DNA from 3 places in the Desulfoconvexum algidum genome. Region 2 is predicted to be linked to each of the others. Evidence: riboswitches for the same ligand, from Rfam matches in the RefSeq annotation. Region 2 holds a riboswitch; each other region holds the start of a gene.

Region 1 (10,252 bases), 2.1 Mb from region 2:
CATTCGTCAGAAGCGACGGCCGATTTGTCTGCAGAGACTTTATCCCATTTTTTTGCGATCTCTTTTAGTTTGGAACCATCGGAGATATAATGCTCAACATAGCCACAGTTGACACAGACATAGTTGTCGATGGGAGCCATGCTTGAAAGGCTTATGGGGATTGAATTGCTGGCAAAAGGTCCGCCTTTCAGAAGATTGGCGATAGGACCGTCTTTAACGATCAGTTCAGCACCTGAATAGACTTCTCCGGAACCACATTTAGGGCAATTGGCGTCTTTCATAATAACACCTCCTAATAACATCATGTTAAGAGTAAATGGCTGTTTTAAGTTGTCACTCAACTCCCAGGCAAGGCAGATGCCTGTTCATGAGAGCCCACACCGGAAGGGGCGTCGGCTGTAATCGACCTGGAAGATCTTTTACACTATCACAGTCTGCCAAAACTTGCCAATGCCTGATTCCATTTGAGCTGCAAATTTAAGATCTCTTTGGGTAAGCACACGTGTTTGGATATCATGGGGGTGCAAAATCAGGTGGTCCTATGATTTTTTTTAACGGTTATCTTCGATAAGGATCACGCGTTCTCTTTTCGAACCAGGGAGAGAACCATGGCTTCCACCACATCTCCGATGCGTGTCATATGCGCAATTCGCTCGACTTCTGTCCGGCCTGGATAATTTCGAAAGGCGATAAGAATACCGGAAAGACATGCAAACAGGGTATGGGCGAAAATCCGTGCCTCTCGATCACACCCAAGTTTCTTGAATACCGATTCAAACAAATCCATGAGCCTGCGGCCAATTTCATTGAGCTGGTCCACCGCCGCCATGTCCTTGTTTCCGTGGAGGGCAAAATGGGTAATCATCCGCCATTGGGCAGTATGGGTAATATAATATTCCAGAAAATGGGTGATACAAATCTTGACAAAAATTTCCCCCCGGTCCATACTAATCGGGTCCTTATCCGGTTTCTTCCGACCCGCCTGACCCATACCAGCCTTATGGATGCGCGATTGAAGATCATCTATGAAATTGCAGGAATCCATATAAGCGATTTTGGCATACAATTCTTCCTGGCTTTTAAAATAGGTGTAGATGGAAGATTTTGCAATGCCCGCTACCTTTGCAATCTCAGCCATACTGGCCTTGTCATAGGTTTTCTGGCCAAAGACTTCCCGGGCTGCATCAATAATAATCTGCTGTCGAAGTTTTCTTTCCTTTACCTTTAGTTTGCTGAGGGTATTGTTTGTATTCATTGGTGTCCTGTATTGTTTGGGTTCTGACCTGCTCTTTTCCCATATCACACCCAGAAGAAATCATCAAGCAATGGTTGACATGTCGACCGGTGTTCGATATAAAAACCAATAGACAAAAAATCGTTCTGTGATTTTTATCCCCATTGACACGGCACAGAAAAAGGAGAAGAAATGCAGGTAAAAAGGCCCTGGTTTGACCATTACGCAAAAGTTCCCCACTCCATAGACTACCCTAGTGTGACCATGTACGAAGCTGTGATGAAATCGGCCAAACGGGTTCCGGATAAAATTGCCTGGGATTTCATGGGCACCCTGTGTACCTACAATAAATTTGCAGAAGCCATTTGCCTTTGCGCCGATGGTCTTGCCGGCCTGGGACTGAAAAAGGGAGACATCATTACCATCTCCATGCCTACCTCTCCCCAGGGAATTATCTGCTTTTATGCCGCCAACAAGCTGGGAGCAGTGGCCAGCATGATCCATCCCCTGTCCACGGAAAATGAGATTGAATTTTATTTAAATATTTCCAACTCTTCCATGGCCCTGACCCTGGATGCCTTTTATGGCAAATTCAAGGCTGCCATGGAAAAAACCCGGTGCAAACGACTGATTCTGACCCGGATAGGAGATTACCTGTCCCCTGTCAAGCAATTGGGTTTCTGGCTGACCAAGGGGAGGAAAATCCCCAAGGTCCCCCGGGACTCAAACATCTCATGGTGGCAAGACCTGATGAACGGTTCTTTTCCAAAACAAAACAAAACGCAAATGGAAGCCCACGACACCGCCGTAATTTTATACAGCGGCGGCACCACGGGAAAACCCAAGGGAATCTTGCTCTCCAATATGAATTTTATTTCCCAGGGCATGATGGTGGCGGCCTGGGGCAATCTGGATGAAACCGATTCCATTTTGGCCATTCTGCCCATTTTCCATGGGTTCGGCTTGGGGGTTTGTGTCAATGCGGCCTTTATGGGAGGGGCCAAAAGCATATTGGTTCCCCAGTTCACCCCCCAAATTGTGGCCAAACTCATACGAACCAAAAAACCCAGCTTTATCATCGGTGTCCCCACCCTCTATGCCGCTTTGAACAAGAACAAGGATTTCCGAACTGCAGACCTTGACTGCCTCAAGGCGGCCTTCTGCGGTGCCGACACCCTGCCCGGGGTTGTAAAAGAAGAATTTGAAACCATTGTCAGGTCCCGGGGCGGCAATGTCAAATTATTGGAAGGATACGGCCTCACCGAAGCTGTCACCGCCATCATGGCCATGCCCATGGACACCTACCGCGAAAACAGCATCGGGGTTCCCTTTTCAGATATGGACGCTAAAATTGTCATACAAAACACCACTAAAGAGGCTCCCCTGGGGGAAGATGGCGAAATCTGCATCAGCGGCCCTGCTGTGATGAAAGGCTACTTAAACCAGAAAGAAGAAACCGACAAGACCCTGAAAATCCATGGGGACGGTAAAACCTGGCTCCACACCGGTGACATCGCAAGCCAGGATGCGGACGGATTTTTTTATTTTAAACTGCGCCAGAAGCGGATGATCAAATCTTCGGGCATGAATGTTTACCCGGCCCAGGTGGAAGATGTCCTCTACTTGCACCCCCATGTGGCAGAAACTTGTGTCATTGGAGTGCCGGACAAGGAACAGGTTCAACGGGTCAAGGCCTTTGTGGTTCTTAAAGAGGGCGCTTTCCCCGATGCGGCCATGGAAAAGGAGCTTATCACCCACTGTCAAAAAAATTTAATCAAATGGAGCTGTCCGCGAACCATTGAATTTAGACTGACCCTTCCCACCACCCTGGTGGGCAAAGTGGCCTTTAAAACACTGGAAGACCAGGAAATACAGACTTTACGCCAACGAGGCGAATACACAGGAGACCATTGAAGATGAAAGAAATCGATCCCTTCCACATTGCCATAAAGGATCCAGCCGCCCTTGCTGCCGGCATCCGGGAAAAATCCGGCAAGATCATCGGGTATATGTGTTCCTATGCCCCGGAAGAACTCATCCATGCCGCCGGTTTTCACCCCATGCGGCTGTTTTCCTCAAAATCAGAGATCAGCCTGGCGGAAAACCATCTCCAGGCCTATTGTTGCTCCCTGGTCCGGGGGGTGCTCGAAGACAGCCTGGCCGGCCGCCTGGATTATTTAGACGGTACGGTTTTCCCCCACACCTGTGATTCCATCCAGCGCTTAAGTGATATCTGGCGGCTCAACACAAACTATGGTTTTTTTGCCGATGTGGTCATGCCGGCCAAGCTCAACACCGAAAGTGCAAGAAACTATATGACAGAGGTGCTCAAAAAGTTCAAAACCGACCTTGAAAAGGCCATTGACCATCCCATTACCCCGGCAGATCTTGAGGCCTCCATTTGCCTTTTCAACCGCATCCGCAAAAATCTGGCCCGGATCTACGAACTCAAAAGCCAGTCCCCGGGCATTATCAAAGGAATTGATCTGTTTGCCATTGTCAAGGGCGCAATGATCATGGACAGAGAGGAACTTGCCCAAAGGCTTGAGACCATTGTCCTCCTCCTTGAAAAAAAAGACCCCCCTCCTTCTTCGGCCAAACGGATCATTCTTTCCGGCTCCATCTGTGACATGGTCGATATTTACAGTCTCATCGAAGCCTGTGGCGGCACTGTGGTGGCAGATGATCTGTGCACGGGCAACCGTTGGTTTGAAGGGCTTATTCCTGTGGATATTGACCCCTTGGAAGCCTTAACCGCCCGGTATTCGGACAGGGCCATCTGTCCGGCCAAACACTCGGGCAACACGGTCCGGGGGGAAGCCCTTTTGGCCCTTGCCAAAACCCACAGGGCAGACGGGGTGATCTTTGCTCTCTTAAAATTTTGCGATCCCCATGCCTTTGACTATCCCTATATGAAAGAATTTTTAGACAAGGCTGCCATTAAGAGTCTCCACCTGGAATTAGATGACCAGCAGCAGGGACAAGGACAGCTTTCCACCCGTCTTGAAACCTTTATGCACATGATTTAATCCTGTTTTTTATAAATTTTAAGGAAACATTCCATGACGGATACAAACCAAAACAAAGACACGGCCAAGGAAAAGGACAACGACAAGGAACAACGAAAAATAAAATCCGCCAAAAAAATGCGGGAAATCATGACCACCTATTACCTGGAAGCCATGACAGCCCGGGAAAACAACAAAAAAATCGCATGGATCACTTCAGGGGGGCCTGTGGAACCCCTGATCGCCATGGATATTATCCCCATCTATCCTGAAAACCATGCCGCCATGATCGGGGCCTCCAAAATGGGGGAAGACCTGTGCGTAAAGGCAGAAGAAATGGGATACAGCTCAGATCTTTGTTCCTATGCAAGGGCAGACATTTCCTGTGCCCAGGTCAATGGTGGACCCATTGGCGGGCTCCCCAGGCCGGACATGCTGGTCTGCTGCAACAACATCTGCGGCACGGTACTCAAATGGTATGAAGTCCAGGCCCGACACTTTAATGTTCCCTTGTTCATCCTGGACACCCCGGTCTGCCACAATGGATATTCCCGGCAAATTGCCGCCTATGTCCGGCGTCAGATAGACGAATACATTGTTTTTCTTGAAACCGTGACCGGGAAAAAATTTGACCACGATAAAATGACGCAGGTGGGACATCTTGCCCTCCAGGGCCAGAAGCTCTGGCAGAAAGTTCTCAAGACCACCACCCACAAGCCCTCTCCCATGAGCGCCTTTGATGCCTTTTTCTTTTTGGCCCTCATCGTAACCCTCAGAGGAACAAAGATCGCCGTGGATTTTTACGAAGAATTGGCCCAGGAAATGGAAGAACGGGTACGAAAGGGCATCAGCATCATTCCCCATGAACGCTACCGACTGCTCTGGGACAATTTGCCGGTGTGGTACCAGCTAAAATGGTTGTCCCAAAAATTTTCAGATCACAATGCCTGCCTTGTGGCAGACACCTATACCTCTGCCTGGTGCTCGGCCATTCAATATATTGATGAAAATAAATTTTTAGATTCCATGGCCCAAGCCTATACCCGGATTTATCTAAACATTGGTGTGGACGAAATGGCAGATCAGGTCATTGACATGATCCGCCTCTATGATGTGGATGGGTTTGTCATGCACTCCAACAGATCCTGCAAACCCTACTCCTTTGGCCAGCTGGACATCATGGAAATTGTCCGAAAAAAAACCGGTATTCCCGTGCTCATGTTCGAGGCAGACATGGTGGATCCGCGAAACTTTTCCCTTTCCCAGACAGACACAAGGATTGATGCCTTCATGGAAATTATCAAACAAAAGGAATAAAGGAATGGTTAAACATATGATTTTTGCAGGCATAGACATCGGCTCCATAACGGCAAAAGCCGCCCTTATCAAAAATGGCAAACTGATAGGAACTCTTGTAATCCCCACGGGATACAACCCCGTGACTGCGGGGGAGAAGGTCTTTTCCGACCTGTTGGCCCAAACCAAAATCAACCCCAAGGATGTCACGGCCATCGTGGCCACGGGATATGGCAGAAACTCTGTGGCCTTTGCAGACAAAGCCATGACCGAAATCATCTGCCACGGGGTGGGTGCCCATTTTTTAAACCCAAAGATCCGGGGCATTATTGATGTAGGAGGACAGGACAGCAAAGCCATTGCCCTGGATACCAGCGGCCAGGTGGAAAATTTTGCCATGAACGACAAATGCGCGGCAGGGACAGGCCGTTTCCTGGAGGTCATGGCCAAGGCTCTGGAGGTCGAACTCAATGAGCTTGGCAACATGAGCCAGAGCTCCAATGCCCCCTCCAAAATTTCCAGCATCTGCACTGTTTTTGCAGAATCAGAAGTGATTTCCATGATCGCCGGGCAGCAGAAAAGAGAAGATATCATTGCCGGCATCCATGAATCTGCGGCCGCACGGGTGGGCAGTCTTGCCACCAAGGTCAAGTTACAGAGCCCCGTGATCATGACCGGCGGGGTCGCCAAAAACAAAGGGATGGTCAAAGCCCTGGAAAGCCGCCTGGGCATTGAAATATTGGTGGGCGATTTTCCCCAGGAAAACGGGGCCATCGGCGCTGCTGTCCTGGCTTCCAGATTGAAACGGTAGGTGGCGTGACCATTCCATGGTCAATCACCTTGAAAAAATCCGATATCACTTCTGCTGTTTCATTCTTTCAACCAGGGAGGAAAGCAATTTCCCATTGGGTGCTTTTGCCATGGGATTCACCGTTAACAACGCTTCCCATGCAAGAATACCGCCGGCCGTATCCTCCATATCATGCATGAGCACCACTCCCTTGTTGAACCGGGCCGTCTCAAAGCCAGGATCTGCAGCAATGGCCAGGTCAAATGTTTCAACGGCCTTTTTGGGATTTTTGTTCCGCCGGTACATCACCCCCATATCGGTCAAGACAACGGGATCACCCGGTTTCAGAGCCAATGAACGTTCATAGGCATCAATGGCATCCCCAAACCGGTTGGCATCAAAAAACAGATTCCCCAGTTGATTCCAGGCATCCACATTATCCGGGTTTTCCTTTAGGAATTGTTCCAGTTTTAAAATTCTGGAACCCGTCTCAGCCGACATCTCCTGTCCTTCCGGATGATCATGGGGATCTGACGGTTGCTGTGCTATTGGTGCCATTGGCGTATCCCCAGCCAGTTTAAATGAGGTATACATGGCCCCCACCATAAATCCAAATGTAATGGAGACCAAGATTGCCATATAAAGGGTCTGTTTGTGAACCAAACCCGTTGGACCATTTTCTTTCTTTTTATCCATCTGTTCCCCACTTGCTTTTAAATTAATAATTTTTTAATTATAATCACCCCAGCCGTCCTGGCAATGGGCTGAAAAGGCAGTTCCCTAAAAAAAATCATTTGACTTTGACTCAATTTTTATAATCTGCTCTTTTGGGCAATCACCCTAAAATCCGTAAGGGACCCCTTAGGAGATGTTGTATCAAGGGACCTTTTCCATGACCAGCTCACCACCACCCTGCCAGGCATGCCCGACGGGAGCTATCTGGTTTTGCGATATGTCACCCGTTTTGCCAATAAAGCCCATGCCGTTGAATCCATCACCCTCATGAAAGAATCCGAGGGCACATGGCGGGTAGCCGGCTATTTTATCAAATAGATCATGAAAAGAATTCTAACTCTAATATATTTTTCTGGCCTTCTGCCTGGTACCGGCACCTCTTTTTGCCACTTCCCTGGATGCAGGTTCTCTATTTTTCTATACAGCGGACCTGCCAAAAACAAAGGACTTAAGAAAAGTCTTGAGAAGTATCTTCTCTGCGACATAAAAATGGTGGAATCGCCCCCATTCACAGTGGCCTTGTGATCATATTATGGTGATTAGATAAAAAATAAAATTCACCTTAAATTGCCTCTTTTTTTTACTTGACTTTGTGTTTTATAATCAGTAATAATATTTCATATTCAGGTGCTCATTGTAAGAGCTTGATAGGGAACCGCGTTAAAGTCGTGGACGGGCCCGCCGCTGTAATTGGGGACGAAAGCTGCAGTATGCCACTGACCTTATGGTTGGGAAGGTGCAGCCGGTAGAATGATCCAAAAGTCAGAAGACCTGCCTGAACGGTAGTCAAAGGAAAACGCCTTGGGGACGAAGGTGCTTCCTGTTTATATTCTAAGGATAAAAAGGGAATCCCTGGATTGAAAGTTAATTTCGGTCCGGGGATTGTTGTTTTCCGGACCGATCACTACATTTTAATGGAGATTTTTAAATAATGAAACATTTGATTGTCCGGTGCCTTGCCTTGCTCTTATGCGTGTTGACGTTTTCCCTGCCTGCCTGGGGAGAAGAAGCGATTCCTTCTGAAACAACCCCCCAGGTTATGGAAACCATGGTGGTAACCTCGGGAAGAATCAAGGAAAAAAAAGAAAACCTGACCACCAATATTACGATTTACACACAAGAGGATATCCAGCAGGCCTCTGTTCAGAACTTGAGTGATTTATTGGCCAAAGAAGGATTTATGATCCGGGAATACCCCAATTCAACCAGTTCCGTAGAGATCCGTGGATTTCGAACAGATACCCATGGCAATGACCTGGCCAGCCATGTGTTGATCCTAATCAATGGACGACGTGCCGGTACCGGAAACATGGCAAAAATTACCATGGATAATGTAGAGCGTATTGAGGTTATCCGAGGTCCCGGGTCGGTTCAATACGGTGCTTCCGCCATGGGCGGGGTTGTCAATGTCATTACCAAACAAGGGAAACGCAAGCCTTCCTTCTTTGTTGAAGGCAACTTGGGAAGCTGGAACTACAAGGATGCCTCTGCCGGATTTTCCGGTCAGTTCAAGGCCTTTGACATTTCAGCAACCCTTTCGAAATCATCCCAGGATGACTATGACACGGCTGACGGTACCCGGTATTACAATACCGGGTATGATTCCAAGGAACGGGTCAGCTTCAATGCAGGCTGGACGTTTGTGCCTGATAACAGAGTCAGTTTTTCTTACACCGGATATGAAGGAAAAAAAATTGGAAAACCGAACTATTTGAGCAGCAATGATCTGGACGATTATATAGACAATTCCTTAAAAAGTTTTGATCTTGTTTATGACGGGCAAACTGCAGACGGATTTTTACTATGGAACCTGCGCTATTTTAAGGGAAAAGACGAGTACGAGACCTTTGATCCGTCAACCAGCAACGCACGTGACTATTATCGGGATACAGACCACCAGGGGGCCCAGGCCCAACTGACGGCCAAGTGGGATTTCGCCCATGTAACAGCCGGAGTTGACTGGACCGATTATGCCATTAGCAATACCTATACTGCTGCCGGAAAGGAAAACACCTATGAAAACCCGGCGGCATTTCTCCTGGCGAAAACCAGTCTGATGGATGACAAACTGATTCTTTCAGCCGGGGGACGCTATGACAAGTATGAGGTAGAAGGTGATACCGGCCAGAGCAAAGATGATACCAATTGGTCCTCAAGTGTGGGCGCAGCCTATAAATTCACATCGGACTTAAGCGTCCGGGCCAATTATGCCGAAGCCTTCAGGATGCCTACTGCAGATGAACTTTTTATGTACAATGACTACGGTTCCTGGGGTATCTGGGCTGGAAACTCTGACCTGAACCCTGAAAAAAGCAAAACCTATGAAATCGGTCTGGATTACAACAAAGGCAGCCTGACAAGTGGCATCACCTATTTCCATACGGACTTTGATGACAAAATTGGCTATGCTTATGATGCGGTGACCAATATTACGGGCTATGAAAATATCCAAGGCGCCACCATCTCAGGCATAGAAGCAACCCTGCAGTGGGATATAGGGAGCCTTTTCGGCTGGTCCTATGAACTGGTTCCCTACGGTTCTTTTACCACTTTAACCGAATACGAAAATGAAGAGACAGGTAAAAATCTTCAGTATACACCGGAATGGACTGCCTCCTATGGTCTACGGTTTGCCAACGGCGAACAGGGGTTTTCCTCCCGCCTGAATTTTTCCTACATCGGCGAACAGGATATCTCCGACTATGAAGGCACCGGCGCCACCACCCTCGACAAATACACCGTTGCCGACCTGATGATTTCCAAACGGCTTTTCTCCTTTGAAAAATATGGCGCTGTTTCCTTAAAGGCTGAAATAACGAACCTTTTTGATGAGTCCTATGCTGCCGTTCAAGGGTACACCATGCCGGGCCGTACCTTTTATGCCGGATTGAGATATACCTTTTAAAGGAATTAAGAAGTGACATCAGACAAATTTCCATTTACTGTATGCATTTGTCTGGTTGGATTGGGTTTGGCCCTGCCTTGTTTAGGTGGGGCCTTTCCAATCACCTTTTCCCATGGGGCACAAAGACTACCCACAGGACAATGGAAACGCTCAAACAGGCGGTCTGCCTGAAGCCCTGGCTTGAAAACTCTACCCAATATCAATCATTGCCAGAACCTGGTCTCCTGAATCTCCATTTATACCCGCAATGCCATCAATATAACCAACCCCATGATTCGATCAGT
Region 2 (10,252 bases):
CTTTGAGGGGCATCCCACCTGAAGAGATCTTTACCAACGTTAATAATGCATTATGTGAGAACAACGATGAAAGTATGTTTGTTACCGCTTTTATCTGCATTATCGATCTTGAAACCGGGCGGCTGGATTTTGCAAATGCCGGCCATAACCCGCCGCTTCAAAAAATAGCGTTTAAGGGGGGCACCTATGATTTCATGACACCCGCTACCGGGTTTGTCCTAGGGGGTATGCCCGACTTTAGCTATGTGAAAGAATCCTTTGTCATGGCTCCCGGGGATATTATATTTTTATACACCGACGGGGTTAATGAAGCCATGAATCCGGATTATAATGAATATACGGACCTTAGGTTAAAAGCGCTGCTCTCAAAAGAAGATACAGACGATGTTAATGAAATTGTGGAATTGGTAAATCAGGACGTGAAACACTTTGCAAATGATGCGGAACAATCAGATGATATCACCATACTGACCTTTAAGTATAACGGGTTAAAAGAATAGAGAGAGTTTTTAAATCATGCAGTTTATAAAAATTGACGATGCGCTTGGTATAGGTGATACGAAAGATATGGCCTATGGAAAACTGGATCGTTTCTTCACCTGTATCATCGTTGGGGTTACAGGTGCTGGAAAGACAACCTTAAAATCCAGACTGCTTGAAAGGTATAAATTTTACACCTTGCCCGACAGGAGAATTCTCACCGATAAGATTATTTTACCCATGATGCAGGAGGATCATGGGGTACCTGTGGATCGAAATCAAAGGTTTACCCATACAAAAGCCTTTAGAGACAAATATCCTGGTGGAATGGGGTACCTGTTGTCCAAAACAAGGATAAGAGATATAGATCCTTTAACCCCTGTTCTGTTTGATGGATTAAGGGGTGTAAATGAGGTGGCGTATGCTGCAAAATCGATTCCAACCTCTTTTTTTATTGTGTTGAGCGCACCGGAACACATAAGGATCAAACGCCTGCTGGCCCGTGGAGACTCATTTGATAGGATCAAGGGTCGGATCACCCCAGGGGATGTGGCAGCGTTTAAAAAAATATGCTCACCCTCCCAACGAGAAGAACTTTTCGAATATGTGAAACACGAAAAAATACCTGAAAGCCAACTGTATGAAAAAGTTAAAATCGTCCTAAAAGAAAGGGAAAATTATGACCAAGGGGCTGCCGGCAGTTTTATAAAAAATACCCTTTCGGATCGTGCCATCCTTATTGATTCATCAAAACAATCTCCTGAGCAGATCGAAGCCACCATCCATAGACAGTTACACGGCAAAATAGCCATACTATGATAAAGATTAAAAAAGCGATTATTTCTCTGTTGATCCTGGGGGTGGCACTTGCCTTTATAACAGGTATCGGTGTTGGTGAAGCCTATCGAACCTATTCGAAATTAAAGATTGAAGGATGTTATGGTCTAGGGGAAACCATAAAGTCCGTTGTGGATTCTTTTTTGGGGGCAGGGGTTCCGCTCAAGCAATTCTCAGGATTTGATACTGTTTCCAAGATGGTTCTCACCAGCGACCCCAGTATCCATAGAATGACAATCGTTAATAACCTCAATGAGGTTGTGTTTTCAAGTAATCCGGGTTCAGTGCAAGGGGTATTTCGCCCGTCAAAAAAACAGGACGGTAAAAAAAGATTTATCACCGATGATAATGATGACTATTTTCGAATACGCATACCACTTGAAACCAAGTTTGAACAAGCCGGGGAGTTGCGGCTTGAAATTGAAAAGCGATCGATCAATGATCGTATTTCAAAAACATTCAAACCTTTAGTTTTTATCATCCTGGCGGTTATAGGACTCTATTTAATCCAGATATATGTTGTTGATAGAAGCGGTTTGAAGAATCAAAAATTTTGGGTGACTGTTACATACTCCATGGCGAACCTTATTGTCATCTTTACCATTTTATTTTCCCTTATAGATATCTATAATGAGGGTATCCAAAAGAAAACCGATAATCTCACCAGTTCATTGGCCCATAAGCTCTCCTATATTAAAAAACTTGATCTGGAAATAGACAGTTTTAAGGGAATCGACACCCTTTTTGATCAGTACAGACACTTAAACAATGAGATCAGCTATATAGCGTTGAAGGTTAATGGCAAGGTTATTGTCGACACGTCAAAGCAGTTGCTGGGAAAAGCATCCGATTATATTCACTATGCCAGACAGCTGGACGATCATGAGATTTCCGTCTGGGTGGATAAAAAAATTGTTTATAAAAATTTATGGCGAAGTTCAAAGAATTTTTTAATACTGTTTGTGGCAGCCTTATTTATGTCCGCTCTGTTTTTAAATTTGATGTTTACCCTATCTGGGAAACAGAAACATCTCTTGGGTACCAACGAGGAAAAAGAGCGATCTTTGGCCGTTATTAAGCCTGTATTCTTCATAGGGGTGTTTATCGAAGCGTTGTACTCCTCCTTTTTACCCCAGTATTTTGAAACCATCACAGCCGGAATAGGTGCGTCGGCAAATGTTGCATCTTTTTTATTCACCGTTTTTTTCATATCCTACGGAGTGATTCTCTTTCCAGCGGCCAGTTATTGCCAGAAAAACGGAGAAAAAGGCCCCCTGTTATGGTCAGTTGTGTTTATCGGCCTTAGCAGTTTGCTAATGGCGGTTTGTACCAACTATTATACGATTCTTTTCATCCGGCTGGTTGCGGGTTTCTGCCAGGGCGTTTTGTTCATGGCTGTTCAGTCCTATATATTAAAGGCAACTCCTTTGCACCGCAAAACCCGATCCATGGCTATTGTCATTATCCAGTACAACGGTGGTAGGATTGCAGGTACCGCAATCGGGGCATTGGCTGTTAATTATTTTGATATTAGCGGGGTGTTTTTGGCCGGTGGCGTTATTGCTTTTTTTCTATACGGGTATGTGGCCAAATATATTCCAAGGATTGAAGTCCAAAAGGAGGCAGAACCTTTAGTGAAACAACCTGAACCCTCCTTCGGGACCGGTTTAAAAACAGTGCTTAAGGATATTGAGCATTTAAAGGCAAGTTTTTTAATCGGGGTTAATGCAAAGCTTGTGATGATAGGTGTGATCTGCTTTGCCATTCCCCTGGTAATGGAGCGAAGTGGTTTTACAAAAGAGGATATCGGCTTGGTTCTCATGCTCTATAGTGCTGGCGTATTGATCTCAAGTATGTACTCTTCAAGGCTGGCGGATAAGACGGGCAACATCAGAAAAATACTGTTCCGGGGTAACCAGGGAAGCGGTATAGGGTTGGTCCTCATCGGTTTAACAGGCCTTCCCGGGATTGATGCCTGGGCTGAGCCGCTCATGGCGTTGGGATCTATTGTTCTAGGACTCTCCCATGGGTTTATCGCAGCTCCCATCACGACTCATATTTCCGGGACCAGGACAGCGAAAATACTGGGTGCAGGGCCTTCAATTTCTGTCTTCAGGGTGTTTGAGCGGACCGGGAATATTCTGGGCCCCTTGATTGTGGGGCAGCTACTGGTTTTGGGTGGTTATAATACAATGGTGATTAGTTTTCTGGGGGTGTTTATTATACTCTGCGGATTTTTGTTTCTTATTCGCTTAGGGGGGGGCAAGATTGCAGTTCTTCTTATCCCCAGTATTATTTCCATGGGGTTCATCTCCGACGGTTTTTGCTTCAATGGGGCCGGGCCGGACTGGTTTAGGTTTACAAAGAATATGCCTGCCGGTTGGGAAGTAACCTATGACGACAAGGATCCCCTAAGGTTCACAGTGTCCAGTAGCGTCGAAAAGGGTGAGTTGAAGGATAAGAAAATTATTATATTGGTTCCCAAAAGATCTTCAGCCTATGTGAGTTCAACAGAATCCGTCCTTAATTTTTTTTCAGATAAAAAATTATACCCGACATTTGAGATAATTAACTTCCATAAAGATCTTGACAGGGGGAGGTCGATACTGGAAGAGGTCCGTCAGCGGCAGGTGGATCTGGTTTTTGCCATGGGATCTTTATCGGTTGATTTCATGTATAATAACTTTAAAAATAAAACCATTCCAGTGGTGACAATCTGTGCCAAAGACCCTGTAATGATGAAGTATATTTCAGATTATTCCATGAAAAGCGGGACCAACTTTGCCTTTACATCCCTAAATATCCCCGTCAAACTGCAAATGGTTTATTTCAAAGAGTTGATACCGGATTTGAAAAATATTGGAATTATGTATGCCAGGAATAATACCAGCGCTGTAATGACCCAGGCCCTCCCTCTTAAAGAATATGCAAAGCGTATTGGCGTCAAGGTCTTCGATGTTGTGGTAGAGGATCAAAAAAATGCCGTATCGGAACTTGGACTCAAGGTGAGCCGTGCCGTGGAAGAGATGAGGAAAAATGATTCTGGCCTAAAAGAGAGTATCTTCTGGGTGACGGGTAGTACCTCGGTATTCAGTAATTTTGGTATTATCAATCAACATGCCGGTTCGATTCCCGTAATCGGGGCCTCGCCCAGTATGGTGAAGGGCAAAGATATTCCAGGGGCAGTGATGGCAATAGGGGTGGGGTTTGAGAATAATGCCCAACTTGCATCTATCTATGCTGAAAAAATACTTAAGGGTGAAAAGAAGCCAGGGGAGTTTGAGGTAGGTGTTATTAAACCGCCAGATATTGCCATTAATTTTAAAATGGTAAAAAAAATTGATATGAAAATTCCTTTTTCTTTTTTTGAATTGACCAATCTTGTTTATAATTACAGGGGCGAAAAAGTAAAGTCCAAGGGTAATATTTTATCCGATAAAGACAGGTAATAATCTCGAACTAAACAGCAACCTAGCCCTAACACAGGCAATAAAAGGAAATAATTTCACCATGTCCTTAGACAGATTGTCAATTGTGGATACCACCTTGAGAGAAGGCGAACAGTTTTATAATGCCAATTTTTCACAAAAAGACAAAATTAAAATTGCAACCCAGTTATCAGATTTTGGTGTTGAATATATTGAGCTTACATCGCCCTGTGTATCTTCACAGTCAAAGGAAGACTGCCAAGTCATTTCCAGAATGGGGTTGAAATCAAAAATCTTAACCCATATCAGGTGCATAAAAGAGGATGTGATCACGGCAATAGATACCGGCGTTGCAGGTATTAATCTGTTCTCAAGAATATCTTTATCCCATGACAGATACGGTCTTGGACCGCAGATGTCGCAAACCCTGGAGAAAATATTGGATGTGCTGAGTTTCGCCAGGGAAAATGCGCCTGAGTTAGAAATTCGATTTTCCCTTGAAGATGCTTTCAGAACCCGCATTGAGGATCTTATTGTTATCTACGGGGCTGTTGGAGACTCGGGGTTGGTGGATCGACTAGGGGTTGCCGACACTGTGGGATACGCACTCCCCCGTGATGTTGAACGTGTTATCAAACTATTACATGTATTGACCGGAATGGATATTGAATTTCATTGTCATAACGATACCGGTTCTGCGGTGGTGAATAGCTATACAGCCTTCGAAGCCGGGGCAACCCATATTGATACAACCGTTTTGGGAATAGGGGAGAGAAACGGGATAACCTCACTTGCCGGATTTATTGCCAGGCTTTATAGTTTTGAGGCTGAGATGGTTAAAAAAAAGTATAACCTTGGAAATCTCAAACACTTACATGAAACTGTTGCTAGAATCTTAGGGATTGGGATCCCATGGGACCACCCCATCGTGGGGAAATCAGCATTTGTCCATAAGGCGGGTGTGCATACAAAGGCGGTGATTCTTAATCCCAAATCCTATGAGATTATAGATCCGTCAGATTTTAATGCGTCACGAACAATAATGGTAGCCCATAAGCTCACAGGTTGGAATGCGGTAAAAGATAGGGCGCAAAAAATAGGCCTTTCCTTTGAGGATGACGATATTAAAAAAATTACCCTTAAAATAAAAAATATTTCCGATGGGCGTAATATAGATCTTAAAGAGGTTGATGAAATTTTAAGGAAATCTTGTGATCTCATTTGAATCTGTCAGCCACACTATTGGTAACACCCGAATTTTTTCAGACCGAAGCCTTTGCGTAGGAAAAAAGGAAAAAGTGTTGATCCTGGGCAAATCCGGTTTAGGAAAGACAAGCCTGTTCCGGCTGATCCTTGGGTTTGAACAGCCCGGATCAGGAAAAATTGTGGTGAACGGGCTGAATCTTGACAAAAATCATGTTCACCAAATACGGCAGCAACTATTTTATTTGAGCCAGGATATTGACCTGAGAAACGAAACCATCCTCGGACTTTTGACAGATATCTGGCAATTCAACTTTGCCAAAGAGCTTTGTCACGAAGAGATAAACCGGCAGCTAAACTTTCTTGAGCTGTCCCCCGGTATCCTCCAGAAGAAAACAGGTGAACTGTCAGGAGGAGAACGCCAACGGATAGGCCTTTTGATCGGTTTTCTGCTGGACCGGCCCATCTGGCTTTTGGATGAACCCACATCTGCTCTGGATGATGTCATGAAAGAAAAAATAGCCGCCCATATTCTCTCCCTGGAGAAAACAATGATTATCGTTTCCCATGACCATTGCTGGCAGGACAGCTCGGTTCGAATCGAAAGGTGGTCCTAATATGGGCGCCCAGGATTTAAACATATTCTCCCTTGGAACTTTATTGATCTTTCTTGTTCCCATCCTTTATATCAGCCGATATTTGAAACTTGGGATTAATCGAGAGATCATCATTGGCATGGTTAGAATGTGCCTGCAGCTGAGTTTTGTGGGACTATATCTTGAGTTTTTATTCAAATTTGATTCTCCCTGGCTCAACACAGCCTATCTGCTGCTCATGATTTCCATTGCCTGTCACTCCATATTGAAATCCAGCAATCTTAAACTCCGCATATTTTTCAAACCCTTGTTTTTTGCCCTGCTCATCCCCTTTGGCATCATGCTGCTCTTCTTCAATGGGGTGGTTGCAAATATTGACAACCTGTTTGAAGCAAAATACCTGGTGCCCGTGGGCGGTATGCTACTGGGAAACTGCCTGAGAAGTATCATCATCGGGCTTACCCATTTCTATTCAGGGTTGAAAAAAAATGAGCGAGAATACCTCTATTCCCTCTGTCTTTTCAACAACCGGACCCAGGCATTAAAACCCTGGTTCAAAGAAAGTCTTGTGGCTGCCATTAATCCTACTCTGGCATCCATGGCCACCATTGGACTTGTTTCCCTGCCCGGCATGATGACCGGCCAGATTTTAGGCGGATCCATCCCCATTGTTGCCATCAAATATCAAATTGCTATCATGGGCTGTATTTTCTATACTGAATACTTCAGTGTGATTTTATCCATTCTTCTTTCATTGAAAACCGGGTTCAACACATTTGATGTGCTTAAAGCCGATATTTTTCAAAACGATCGAAACTAAGACCTCAATTATATTGCCTTTTCAACAATTTGAATCCCGGCCTTTTTTCTTGACACCCTTTGGGGAAAGGGTTATATCTGATAGGATATTTCAGGTGCTGCCATTTGCAGTCAAAAGGGAATCCTGTGAAATTCAGGAACGGACCCGCCGCTGTGACCGGGGATGAAAATCACTGCAGCCACTGCTGAGTCATTTTTCAGCGGGAAGGAGTGACGAGTAAGCCGATCCGGAAGTCAGAAAACCTGCCTGAATGCTGGGTCGTTTTACCCTCGAGGACTTGGGCAGATCAGCACAATGTGGATAAATTCGGTTCCCATATCAGGATAAATTCTGATATGGGTTTTTTTATTGGAAGACCATAGAAAAAGGGCAGACAACCATTTTGTTTCACATGGAACAAATGGAAACAGGAATAGATGGAGCCAAAAGAAAAAGAGGGACCCAACAAACCCAAATCAAGCTTGAAACAAAGGATATCAGGCCATTATTATTTATGGATGATAGCACTGTTTTCCCTTCTTGTGTTTGGAATGATAATGATTTCCCTTTCCATGGGGTATATCTGTATTCCCATGGGAGAAATTTCTGGTATCCTTGTGAACAGGCTTTTTGGGAACATGGATATGGCAACGCCCACAGCCGAGACCTTTACCGCGGTTATATTTGATATCCGGCTTCCCCGGATTCTCACCTGCGCCGCTGTGGGAGCAGCTCTTTCCATCTCCGGGGTCCTGTTCCAGGGAATTTTACTAAACCCCCTGGCAGACCCCTACACCCTCGGGGTATCAGCCGGAGCCGCCTTTGGGGCATGTATTGCCATATTGCTCAATCTGGGTGCCACCTTTGTGTCCGTTCCTGCATTTGCCTTTGCAGGCGCCTGCACCACCCTGTTTTTTGTCATTTTTTTGTCCTATTCATCCTCATCCAAGGGATCTGTGAGCGGTCTTTCCTCCAACAATCTTATTTTGTCAGGTATTATTGTAGCGGCAATCCTTTCCGCTGGCATCAGTTTTTTGAAATTCATTGCCAATGAACAGGTGTCTGTTATTATTTTCTGGCTCATGGGCAGTTTTGCCTCCAAGACCTGGAGTAATTTTATGGTCATCTTTGTCTTCCTTGTTATAGGATTCATCATTGCCATTTATTTTGCCAGGGATCTGAATCTTATCTCCCTGGGGGAAAAGGCCGCATCCAGCCTTGGGGTGGATATTAAACGAATAACCCTCCTTTTGTTGGTAACCGGATCCATGCTGGCGGCTGTCTGTGTATCCGTATCCGGCATCATCGGCTTTGTAGGCCTTCTGGTTCCCCACATGGTCCGATTTATTACAGGACCTGACAACAGAAAACTGCTGCCCCTCTCCATGCTGGTGGGCGCCTTTTTATTGCTGTTTGCCGACACCATTACCCGGGCAGTACTGCCCCATGAAATTCCCATAGGTGTTCTTACCGCCCTAATTGGCGGTCCGGTCTTCTGCTGGATATTTAAAAAAAGCCGGTTGGCCTAACCCATGGAGATACGACTTCAAAATTTATGCTTTTCCCATGGGAGCACGCCCATTATAAAAAAAGTATCCTCTCGATTCTCCCCGGGCAAATTTTATGGGATACTCGGCCCCAATGGAAGCGGGAAAACAACGCTTCTGGATTTGATTTCAGGTTTTTTTCTCCCTGACAGGGGACAAGTCCTCCTGAACAATACAAATCTGGCGGCATTGTCCAAAAAACAGATTGCCAAAATTCTCTCTTTGGTGTCCCAAAATTATTATATTAATTTTCCTTTTTCCGTGGAGGAAGTTGTCATGATGGGACGGCACCCCTATATTAATAGATTTTCCCACCCCTCCAAAATTGACAGGGACCGGGTCGCCTTGATCATGGAGGAAACCGGGATATCCCATCTAAAACACCGAAGAGTGACCCAATTATCAGGCGGTGAAAAGCAGCGGTGTATTTTTGCAAGGGCCTTGTGCCAGGAAACACCCGTGCTGCTCTTGGACGAAGCTTTTTCCAATATGGATATTAACCACACCCTTCATTTTCTTGGCCTTATTAAAGAGATGATACAAAAAACAAAGGGGACGATTATCTGTGTTCTCCACGATTTAAATCTGGCAGCGGCCTGGGCAGATGAAATTTTATTCCTGAAAGAAGGTGAGATCCTGGCCAAGGGAAAAACCAGGGAAGTTATGAGCCAGGAGAATATTGAGCTTGTATTTAATGTAGAATCAAAGGTTGAATTCAATGAATATGTCCAGGCAAAACAAGTCTATTTTAAATCAAAATAGGGTACCCCCTTATAAGTTGCTGGCACTGGCTTGTTGCTGGTGGGTCTGGGCTTTCTCACCATGCCTGGCCGCAGACATGGTTGTTGACAACCGCGGCAGACAAATTGAGGTGAAAACTCCCTTTAAACGGATCATTTCCCTTTATGGCGCCCATACGGAAAACCTTTTTTACCTGGGTTGTGGAGACGAGATTATTGGCGTTTCTGTGAATGACAGCTTTCCTGCCCGGGCCCGGGAAAAACAAAAATTTTCCTTTCACGACGGACCGGAAAAATTCATCGCAAACAAGCCAGACCTGGTATTGATCCGTCCCATGATCGACAATGGATACCCCCAATTTGTTCAACAGCTTGAGCGATACGGCATTACAGTGGTTTCCCTTCAACCGGCCACCACACAACAGATGTATGACTATTGGTTAACCCTTGGCCGTTTAAGTGGACGTCAGGCCCAGGCCAAAAAGATGATCGCAGAATTTAAGGAAAAAATCGCTCAAATACAGACACTTACCCAGGGGATATCCAAGAAAAAAAAAGTGTATTTCCAGGCCATTCATACCCGGATGAAAACTTTTACCCCCGGCTCCATGCCAATTTTTGC
Region 3 (10,252 bases), 2.4 Mb from region 2:
GTCTCCGGCTCTTTAATCCTTAAAATGCTTAAAAACCCAAGGATCTGGATTGTCTTGCCAAGCCCCATGTCATCGGCAAGACATGCGCCAAAACCAAGGGAATCAAGAAATGAAAGCCAGTTTAATCCTTTTTGCTGATAGTGCCGAAGGATTGCAACAAAATCTTTTGCAGGGTCGGAACTTATCACAAGTTCAGGCTGGTTGAGTCGTTTGACAATGCTTTCAAGCCATTCCCCGTTTGATATTTCCAGATCTGTTTTATCCCCGGAGGAGAGTCTGTCGGGGTGAAGCTGCAATTGAAGGGCTTCTTTGATGGTAAGGCCGGTATCGTTTTTCAATAGAGCCTTTTCGTAGGCATTGAGCAAGGTTTGAAGTCTGACTTTATCCACTTCGATCCAGCGGTTTTTGATCCTGGCAAGCCCGCTGGTCTGGGCAAGGAGTTCTTGAGCCTCTTTCAGGGTAATGGGCGTGTCTCCCATCAGGATATCGGCCTGGAAATCAAGCAGGGTATTCATCCCTAGAAAGGAGGGTTCACTGTTGCCAAGACTGATTTTAACGATCGGTTTTGAACTACTCTTTTTCCACCAATCCGGAATTCGGCAAATGATACCGCAGTGCTCAAAGCTTGGAATCTGCTGTAAAAAAGCATAGGCATCTTTTGTGTCCCAGGCAAGGTGGTGGAACAATTCTCCCGTATCCAGCAGTTTTTTTAACAGGCCACTTTTTTGTGCTGCGGCATGGACCGTGGTGAGCAATTCCAATAATTGGTCCTGGTGATCCCGGTACTCTTCCAGGGCATAGTGGAGGGGACGGTGTTTTTGAGAATTTTTTGATTGGGTGGCATAGGTTGCAAGGAACTGAAACGGGAAGTCTTCATCCTTGCTTTCCACGAGATGAAAATAAACCCTGCCGGCCAAATGAATGTGGGGGCTGAATTCATGGAAAAATTCCTTTACACTGCCGGGAAATATTTTAATTTCCCTGGAAAAAAGCTGGTTCAGCTCCTTCCACATATCCGACAAAAGCGTCCTGTCCAGATACTCCCTGCCGATCATAAGCGGGGCTGAATCCATTAAGTTGTCTAATTCTTCCGGTAAAACATCAATGTCGGCGTTGTGGCGGATATCTTCAATATCAGGAGTGCGTTTGAGCTTTTCCAGGAAAACTTGTGCCAGACCCCGCCAGAAGTTAAGGGAAGGGGACAGGGGTATTTTATGGTCGGAACAGCCCAGACGAAGCAGCCATTTTTTATCATTTTCACTGTATGAAGTGTGGATTTCCGCATTTAATGCCTGCTGTTTTTTTCCCAGGCGTTCCCCGGAATTTTCCCAGGTTAATACAAGCTCATGGGAGGGCATGATGTCTGCTATAAGTTCTTTCATTGCCTGCCTGCTTATCTATACCTGAATGGCAGGTGAGACTTGTGTAAATTGTCTTTTAGATTTGAATTCATAGGGCTCTTTTTATCAGACAGCCAATGGAATGATCAAGTGTTTTTCCTGGGGTAGGGTCAAAAAAATGGCACCCCTTATAAAAAGGAATCGAAATCAAAAGGATTGGATGAAAAGCGCTCGTTTGTCTTCACCCATATACTTGACATCCGGTGTTGAAAAGGCGCATACTCGCGGTCATGGAAACCATATGGATAATAGGTGCGGGGAAATTTGGGATGCGTGCGGTAACCTCTTTGTCACGCCGGCACAAGAATTTGAAAATCGTGCTCGTGGATCAAGATTGCGAAAAACTTGATCGGGCCAGGGGGATGGCGTGTCTCACCGTACATTCAGATGGTGGCGCCTATTTAGAGACCCATTTAAAACCCGGTAATCTGCCCGACTGGATAGTGCCTGCACTGCCGGTTCATCTGGTTTGGGAATGGTGCCTCAGACAATTGGGGCCCGAAGGGTTAACCCGTGTGAACATTTCTGCTGAGATAGATGGGCAACTGCCCAATCCCATGCACGGCTCAAATGGAGATATCTATGTAAGCCATGCAAATTTTATTTGTCCCGTCAATTGCTGTGAACCCGATGATATCTGTACGGTTACCCAACAGCCCCGCAAACAGGAGATGTTTAAATTGCTTGCTAAATTGCGGTTTAAAGATTTTTCTTCATTGGTCATACAAAGCCATCAGCTGGCACCCGGGGTAGGGGGTTATGGTCCAGAGGCTCTTTTTTCATTGTTAAAAAAAATTAAGGGGATAAAAGGGCCCTTTCTTTTGAGTACCGCATGCCGATGCCACGGTGTGATTACTGGGGGGACCCATAAGAGATAGGTCCCTGGTGCTGTTTTATGTGAGATTGACATTGATATTTTTTGCCATGATCAGGGTGCTGTCTGTTGCAAGGTCCTTGATATCAGAAGTGCTTATCCCGGCTTCCCCAAGCCATTGGCGTATGGTTGAGGATTCATGGCAGACGCCGTTAAAGGTGTTGAGCATCATGGCAAGGTCATAGAAAGAGCCTTTTTCGGGAGCCACCCCTTTCCGGTCGGGAAAATAATCGTGGATGACTATAACGCCCTTGGGGCGAAGAAGGGAGACAGCTTTTAAAAGCAAGATCCTGGCTTCCTCCGGTCCATAGGTATGGAGGAAATTGCTCATGCAGATCAAGGAAAACGTTCCTTCAAATTCATGGAATCTGAAATCCCCGCCGCAAAGGGTGATGCCGTCCCAGTCCTTCGTATCCGGGTACAGGGTGCGGGCCGCTTCAATAACCTCTGGAATATCAAAAAGGATTGCCCCGGTATCGGGTGCCAGTATCTTCAGTTCCCGGATCAGGCTGCCGGCGCCTCCTCCGATGTCCAGTATGGGGCCGCTGATGTTGTCCGGCTGGAGCAGCCGGACAATTTGCTTGGCTTTTTGCCGAACCAGGGTGTCGGTGGAAGTCACATAGCCAAGGGTCCTCTCTTCATAGGAAAGCGCGGTTAGCGGTTTTGCTTTTTTTTGTTCTGGCGCTATCTTTTGGGTAAGCGTATCCCATTGGGGACGCATATACTGCCGGTAAAGGAAGAACTCCCCCATATAGTCTCGTTTCCCCGGCACCAGGAACAGGGAGGAAGCTTTGGTATTGCACCAGTTTTCTGACCGGCAGGTGACAAGCCCTGTCTTTTCCATGGCCCGGAGGAGGCGCAACAGTTCCTCTTCTTGACTATTCGTCTCCCTGGCAAGGGTCTCCACCGAACAAAACTCCTGATCCATATACTGGAATAAGTTTAATTCAAGACCGGTAAACAACACCTGGGAATACCAATAGGCCGTGGACAGGTCTTCAAGAAACTGAAAACCTGTGTGGGCTGTTGTTACATCTTTAAATCCAAACGCCATGGGGGTGCGGCTCCATAAAATTAAATATCAGGCCTAGGGCTCTATGAGGGCTGGGCTGATATCGTTGGGGGTTGTTCCAGGCTGCCATGTGTAAGGTCACTGCCTTCTGGCGTATCCTTGAAAAAGGGTGCCAAAAGGGTTTCGTCAGATGGTTTGGTGGCAAGGGAAACCCCTATAAAAACAACGCCTGAGGCCAGCATGGAAAATATCACGCCATGTCCCATGAAGACAGGATGGAGACCTTCCAAAAACGGGGGGGACATGGGAGCAGTTTTTGCCAGATCAATGATGACAAGGCTCACCTGAAGGACAAACCCCGTGCACAGTGAGGCGATAGCTCCCGGTCCTGTTGCCCGTTTCCAGTAAAGTCCGCCCATGAGGACGAAAAAATAGGAGGCAGAGGCAATAAAGGTGGCAATATGGATGGCATCAATGATGCTGTGGATGAAAAATGATCCTGTGGTGGCCAGAAAGATGATGACAAGAACACTGATCCGGTTTACCAGGCGCATCTGTCGCATGGTGGCCCCGGGGTATAGGTGACGCTGGAAAATATCCCGGGCAATACACGAGGCCCCGGAGGTGGCAAAGGTATCGGTGCAGGACATGGCTGCCGTTGCAAGGGCCACGGCACAAAGGGCCAGGGCCAGGTTGGAAAATTTGCTGCCCATGATAAAGCTCAGCAAAGCGGGCTCTGCCTTGGCCATTCCCATGGGAAATCCCATTTTGGCAATTTCCGGATACAGGGCATTAAGCCCTAAGGCAATGAGGGCGCACCCCCCAAAGACAATTGCCACCAGAAAGGCTCCCAGAAACATGCCGTTCCGGGCACTTCGTTCATCTTTAGCTGCCCATACCCGCTGCCAGGGGTCCTGTTCCGTGATCCAGCCGGGAACAATGGCAAGGACAAAGATGAGCACCATGGGCATCCCTATGGAAATAGGGTTCCACCATCCGTCGGGCACGGTGGCGATCAGCTGGCCCGGTGACAGGTTTGTGGCGCTGCCGGCACTTCCCATGACCAGAAAGGCCATGACCAGGATAAAGGCGGACAGACAGATAAACTGGACCATATCCGTGGCAATAACAGCTGACAATCCTCCCAGGGTGACATAGATGGAAACCGCCAGACCCACAATCAATGCGGAATAGAGAGGATCAATTCCATAAAAGATTTCAAGTACCATGGCAAATCCTTTAATGTCGGCCACGGCAAAGAGGATCATGACCACGGTGATGATAATGGCCACGGGCAGTCTTAAAAAAGGCCCATACCGCATTTCAAGCAGTTCCGGCTGGGTAATGGCGGGCAGATTTTTGATCTTTTTCACAAAAAAAGCAATGATGAAAAGGGCCAGGATATTGGGGGCAACAAATCCCCAGATGGACCCCATGCCCAAGAGAATGAAAAACCCTATTACCGCCAGAAGGGCACCTGCTGTCAGCCAGGATGCGGCAGCGGAAAACCCGATGGACAGGAATCCGGCTGATTTGCCGGCCAGCCAGAAGTCTGTGGGGGATGTCTGCTGTTTGTTGAAATAGAGTCCGATCAGGATCAAACCGAAAATATAGATAAAAAGTACCAGAAGAAAAAGCGGGTATGCGCCCATAAAAAAACTCCCCGTCGGCAAAAAAAATCCCCAGCCGACACTAAGCTAAAAGTGTTCAGCCCGGGGATTTACCGTCTCTCCGGAAAGTTGTTTCATCTCTTTTCCATGGATATTCTGGCTGGTGGATCATCCTAATCACCGTGTCTTCCCATGCTGTCTCGTATTTGGTGTATCCAGCACAGTGACAGTGTACGGCTTTCGTTCCCACTTACAGCGGCGGGTCCGCCCCGGAATTTAACCGGGTTTCCCAAAGAAAAGTTTCTCTTAATTGTATTTGTCATTGAATCTTGTTCTCGGATCCAACGTGGGAGAGTCTATACCACAGTATTTATAAGGTTTCAATAAAGACTTTATATCTTTATTGCCCTGTTGTTTTTGATTCTTTTGTTGCATTGGCCTGGGGCATAATGGCGGCGTAGGCAATATAGTATTTAAATATATTACTCACATAGGTAACGGTTTCCCTGCCAATTCTTTTGGCGGCAACAACCTCGACATTTCTAAACCAGATGTTGGGATCCAAGTTCATTGATTTGGCCTCTCTTTGCAATTTTGAAACCCTGGCAGGGCCGGCATTATAGGCTGCAAATGTCAACAGTACCCGGTCCAGTTTGCCAATATCCGGGTCATTAAAGTATCGGTTCATAATAAACCGAAGATACTTGGTCCCTGCATGGATATTGGGTTCTATTTTTTCAATATCAGGGATGTTAATATTTTTATCCATTGCCGTTGTCGGCAGAATCTGCATCACACCGATGGCACCGGTGTTACTGCGCTTGCTTTGGTCAATACCGGACTCCTGAAAGGCAAGAGCCGCAAGCATCAGCCAGTCAAATTTATACATGCCGGCATATTTTTGAAAAAAAGAAATGGTATTTTCAAATCGTTTCCGGGCCTTGTCTTCAAGATTACTTTTTACATAGGTAGTATCCTTGAGATATCGTTGGAAAACCATATTTCCCATTAAGGTGCCTTTTTTGTTTTTTTTAACAAAGGCATTGATTTTTATTTTAAGCTCGGGGGTCTTTTTTTGAACGGCCCAGGCAATTTTAGAGTTTTCCCTGAATCTGATGTCCGGGTGGAGGGTGATATTCTTAAAGATTTTTGCCCAGAATTTCCCTTTGTGACTGTCAATGATCATCATGGGAATCAGACCTGCATTCAGCATTTCCAGAAGATCTTCATCCTCAAGGTTTTCATCGGCAAGAACAATCTTTATTCCGGCTTTGCCGGCAGCCGTCAATCTTTTGTTTGCCTTTTCAAGGCTTTCATAATAACTGCTTGATTTTCGCACATGAACTTTTTTGCCGCTCAAATCTGAAATTTCTTTAATTTCACCGGCTTTGGGTCCGGTTACTAAAATTTCATTAACTTCAGTTGAAAAAGGATCACAAAAATCAACCTGTTTCATCCGCTTGTCCGTGGCGGTTAAATTGCCCGCTGCAATGTCACCCAGTCCGTTTGCCAGATTTGAAATCAATTTTTCCCTGGGGGTGGGAATAAAGAGAACATGGAGTTTGAGATGGCGGGTTTTCAGTTCCGTATTGATGCTTTTTTCAAACTGCCGGACCATTTCGTAGGTTGCGCCGCGCTGGGTTCCCTTATCAAGGAAATAAAAGGTTTTGCTATAGGGTATCAAAACCCGAATTGATCGTTTTTGAACCATTTGATCAAAATCACCAGTCCATGGTTTGTTCAATGAGGCGATCACCTTCTTAAGATCTTTAGCCCCAAATGCAGGACAGGCGAACAAGAGACCTGCCGTCAAAATCAGCAACAATAAAAGTTCAATTTTACGAAGGGTCATTTTTCCATTTTTCAAAGGAGACCTCCTTGCTGTTTTTTGTAATGATATGGTATCAGAAGTTTAGAATTCGCTATAATAAAATAGATGGTTTTTTCCTGCAAGTATTATAAAATAAAAGTTCAGTGCAACAGATGGCTTTAATCTGGTTCTCATCTATACCCTCGGAGGTCACCCCCCAGGCCTGGTATCTTTTTAATCTTTGTATTTCTCATTATCTGGATGGGCATCGGTGGTATATGGTGGAAGGTGATCGGGCTTTATTAGGAGCGTGTGTTAGCAGGAAATGATTCTGTTTTCCGGCAGCTGTAACGTCTTGACGAGAAAGACTAAAAGATGGTAACAGGTCAGTTCAGGTACAAGATTTTTATGGCTTTGGTGGTGTAAAAAAAAGTGAGGCGGGTTATGTTAGATGTTTCCAGAACAACAAACACGATTTTGATGGTCAGACCCTATGATTTTGGATTTAATGAGGAGACCGGTCTGGACAATCAGTTCCAGAAGCGTCTGGACCTGTCTGAACGAGAGATCAATACACGAGCCAATGCAGAGTTCCAGGCCATGGTGGATACCCTGCGGTTAGAAGGGGTCACGGTTTTGATTCTGGAAAAACCGGAACCCGATGCACGCTCAATTTATGCAACATCAACCGATGCAACATCAACCGATGGAAAAAAGATCGCTGGAAAGCTACCGGATGCCATTTTTCCCAATAATTGGTTTTCAACGGAACATGACGGTACCCTGATCACCTATCCCATGGCGGCCATGAACCGTCGTCACGAGCGGCGGCCCGAAGATGTGGAAAAACTTTTAAGGGCCAATGGGTACAAGATTAGAAATGTCATTAATGTAGGACAGCTGGATGAAACCGACCGGTTTCTGGAGGGCACAGGTTCCATGATTATTGATCATCGGGCCGAGGTGGTCTATGCAGCAAGGTCCAACCGGTGTGATGAGGAGCAGTTTGATAATTTTATCCGTCTGCGGTTTTACGAACAGGGGATTTTGTTCAATACAAGAAGCACCAAGGGAACCCCCATCTATCACACCAATGTCATGATGAGTATCGGGGACAAGTTTGCCGTGGTCTGTTTGGACTGTATCCATGACACGGCGGAAAAAAAACAGGTGCAAACCTCCCTTGAAGCATCCTTTGAAGTCATTGAAATTTCCATGGATCAGATGGAAAATTTTTTCTGCGGTAATATCCTACAGGTCAATTCAGCCGGTGGAACGCCTTTGATTGTCATGTCCAAGAGTGCCTTTGAAGGCTTTACAAAGGAGCAGATCAAACGGCTTGAAACCCATGGTAAAATTTTGTTCATGGATCTTACCACCATTGAATCCGTGGGTGGGGGCAGTGCCCGGTGCATGATGGCGGAAATCTTTTCAGAAAAAAAATAACCATAACTTTTGGGGTGGTTTTGTAATTTCTAAGCAGTCTTTCTTCTCCCAGGCAAGACGTTTTTCATTAGGTATGGAATTAAAACTCGAAGTTTAGTATAAATAACATTTTGGTCAAATTTGATTTATTGGGGATGGGTTTCAACAAGAGATCAGTTCCCTGAGAGATAAGGAATATTATAAGGAATATTATAAAGATGCAAATGATTAATACGCAAAGACTGGGTGAGCGCTTTAAAATGCTGGCACAAATTGATTCAGAATCACGTCATGAAGCCAATATTTCCAAGGTGCTTGAAAAATTTTTATTGGATTTAGGGGCAAGTGTCTGTTTTGATGATGCAGCACAAAAGGTGGGCGGAGACTGTTCAAATCTGGTGGCAAAATTTAAAGGCACAATGGATGTTCCCCCCTTATTTCTTTCCGGTCACATGGATACGGTGCTGCCGGGCCGCGGGGTAAAGGTTCAATTTGAAAATGGGATTTTTACGAGCGATGGCACCACCATTTTAGGGGGGGATGACAAATCCGCCCTTGCCATCATTTTAGAAGTAATGGAAGTGATCAAGGAAAATAATCTTCCCTGTCCCCCCGTGGAAATTGTTTTTACCGTGTGCGAAGAAATAGGACTTATGGGGGCCAAACATCTGGATTATTCCCTGATGGATGCAAAATTTGGCTATATTCTGGATTCCACAGACACAGAAGGCATTGTCACCAAGGCCCCCAGCGCCAATAAAATTTGTATCAAGGTCCATGGCCGGGCAGCCCATGCTGGGTCAGCCCCGGAACGAGGGATCTCTGCTATTTTTGCGGCAGCCACAGCAATTTCCAGCTTGGAACTGGGTCGAATGGATGAGATTACCACCTGTAACCTGGGCACGATTTCTGGCGGCATGGCCACCAATATTGTGCCCGAATATGTGGAGATCCATGGGGAAGCCAGATCCCATGATTTGGAACGGCTAAAACAGGTTACCAACTCGATTATAGAAGGTTTTGAGACGGCCATGGAAAGGCTTCAAACCGAGGGTCAGGATCTTCCCCGGGTTGAAATTGAGGTGGAAGAGGATTTTCCCAACACCCATATTCCCGAAGACCATTTGGCCATTACCCTTGCCCGGAAGGCGGCTGACAATCTTGGCCGGGAACTGGCGAGCAAAACAATTGGCGGCGGGGCCGATGCCAATATCTTTTTCGGAAAAGGCGTTGTGGCCGGTGTGCTTGGTACGGGAATGACCGATGTCCATACCCTCAAAGAATCCATTGCGCTTTCAGATATGGAAAACACAGCCCAATTGGTGCTTGAAATCCTTCGGGTCCATGCCGCAGGGGATGTCCAATAAATGATACTTTATCTGGATTTGTTTTCCGGTATCAGCGGGGATATGACCCTTGGGGCCTTGATTGATCTTGGGGTGCCTTTGGAATGGCTTGAACAAAAGTTAAAACCCGTGTTGAGCGGATTTTCTCTTCAAAGTGAAATTGTGTTTAAGCATCACCTGAGGGCTGTGAACCTGGTTGTGGCGGTTGAAGACACTACCGCGGCAAGAACTTATCTGGATATAAGGGACCTTATTGGCCGGGCAGATTTGCCCGAACCAGTGAAAAAAAACAGCCTTGCCGCATTTGAACGAATCGCAAGAGCAGAAAGCACCATCCACGGAAAGGAAATTGAAACCGTCCATTTCCATGAAATTGGCGGCATCGATTCCCTGGTGGACATCATCGGCAGTTTTCTAGGGGTGGATTATCTCGGCATTAAAACCATCGTTTCCTCAAAGGTTCCCCTGGGATCAGGATTTGTGGACTGCGTCCACGGCAGGATCCCCGTGCCCGTGCCGGCAACCCTGGCCATCCTTGCGGGGATTGAGGTAACAGGTTCTGATGCGACCACAGAAATTGTGACTCCCACAGGCGCCGCCATTGTGGCCACCCTTGCCGGCTCCTTCGGGCCGATGCCTAAAATGCAGATTTCCCGCATTGGCTATGGGGCAGGAAAAAGGGAAACCAATTCCAGCCTGCCCAATCTTTTGCGCATGGTTTTGGGCGAGGCGGTTCCCCCTGCAGACAAAGACTATGAGTCAGATGTTTTGTTTA

What was found. A riboswitch is a leader RNA that binds a small molecule or an ion and turns the genes downstream of it on or off. The one in region 2 is predicted to bind cobalamin.
Region 1: linked by a shared signal. The riboswitch ahead of ACZ45G_RS18980 (TonB-dependent receptor plug domain-containing protein) and the one ahead of ACZ45G_RS28450 (FecCD family ABC transporter permease) in region 2 are both predicted to bind cobalamin.
Region 3: linked by a shared signal. The riboswitch ahead of ACZ45G_RS08275 (sodium:solute symporter family protein) and the one ahead of ACZ45G_RS28450 (FecCD family ABC transporter permease) in region 2 are both predicted to bind cobalamin.

The regions. Positions count from the first base shown of each region.
Region 1 covers NZ_AP042394.1:4,178,181-4,188,432, forward strand. Annotated here, with positions in the region: gene ACZ45G_RS18940 (hypothetical protein) at 1-281, opposite strand, end outside; gene ACZ45G_RS18945 (TetR/AcrR family transcriptional regulator) at 575-1,255, opposite strand; gene ACZ45G_RS18950 (AMP-binding protein) at 1,427-3,148, shown strand; gene ACZ45G_RS18955 (2-hydroxyacyl-CoA dehydratase subunit D) at 3,151-4,263, shown strand; gene ACZ45G_RS18960 (2-hydroxyacyl-CoA dehydratase subunit D) at 4,297-5,559, shown strand; gene ACZ45G_RS18965 (acyl-CoA dehydratase activase) at 5,564-6,349, shown strand; gene ACZ45G_RS18970 (tetratricopeptide repeat protein) at 6,395-7,024, opposite strand; gene ACZ45G_RS18975 (DUF4019 domain-containing protein) at 7,163-7,381, shown strand; cobalamin riboswitch at 7,672-7,856, shown strand; gene ACZ45G_RS18980 (TonB-dependent receptor plug domain-containing protein) at 7,995-9,968, shown strand.
Region 2 covers NZ_AP042394.1:6,322,830-6,333,081, forward strand. Annotated here, with positions in the region: gene ACZ45G_RS28420 (SpoIIE family protein phosphatase) at 1-500, shown strand, start outside; gene ACZ45G_RS28425 (AAA family ATPase) at 517-1,299, shown strand; gene ACZ45G_RS28430 (MFS transporter) at 1,296-4,766, shown strand; gene ACZ45G_RS28435 (homocitrate synthase) at 4,828-5,970, shown strand; gene ACZ45G_RS28440 (ABC transporter ATP-binding protein) at 5,957-6,565, shown strand; gene ACZ45G_RS28445 (ABC transporter permease) at 6,567-7,364, shown strand; cobalamin riboswitch at 7,440-7,628, shown strand; gene ACZ45G_RS28450 (FecCD family ABC transporter permease) at 7,781-8,872, shown strand; gene ACZ45G_RS28455 (ABC transporter ATP-binding protein) at 8,876-9,652, shown strand; gene ACZ45G_RS28460 (ABC transporter substrate-binding protein) at 9,729-10,252, shown strand, end outside.
Region 3 covers NZ_AP042394.1:1,800,412-1,810,663, forward strand. Annotated here, with positions in the region: gene ACZ45G_RS08260 (DEAD/DEAH box helicase) at 1-1,382, opposite strand, end outside; gene ACZ45G_RS08265 (NAD-binding protein) at 1,631-2,278, shown strand; gene ACZ45G_RS08270 (methyltransferase) at 2,294-3,328, opposite strand; gene ACZ45G_RS08275 (sodium:solute symporter family protein) at 3,370-4,938, opposite strand; cobalamin riboswitch at 5,046-5,187, opposite strand; gene ACZ45G_RS08280 (MltF family protein) at 5,297-6,763, opposite strand; gene ctlX (citrulline utilization hydrolase CtlX) at 7,151-8,152, shown strand; gene ACZ45G_RS08290 (M20/M25/M40 family metallo-hydrolase) at 8,356-9,498, shown strand; gene larC (nickel pincer cofactor biosynthesis protein LarC) at 9,499-10,252, shown strand, end outside.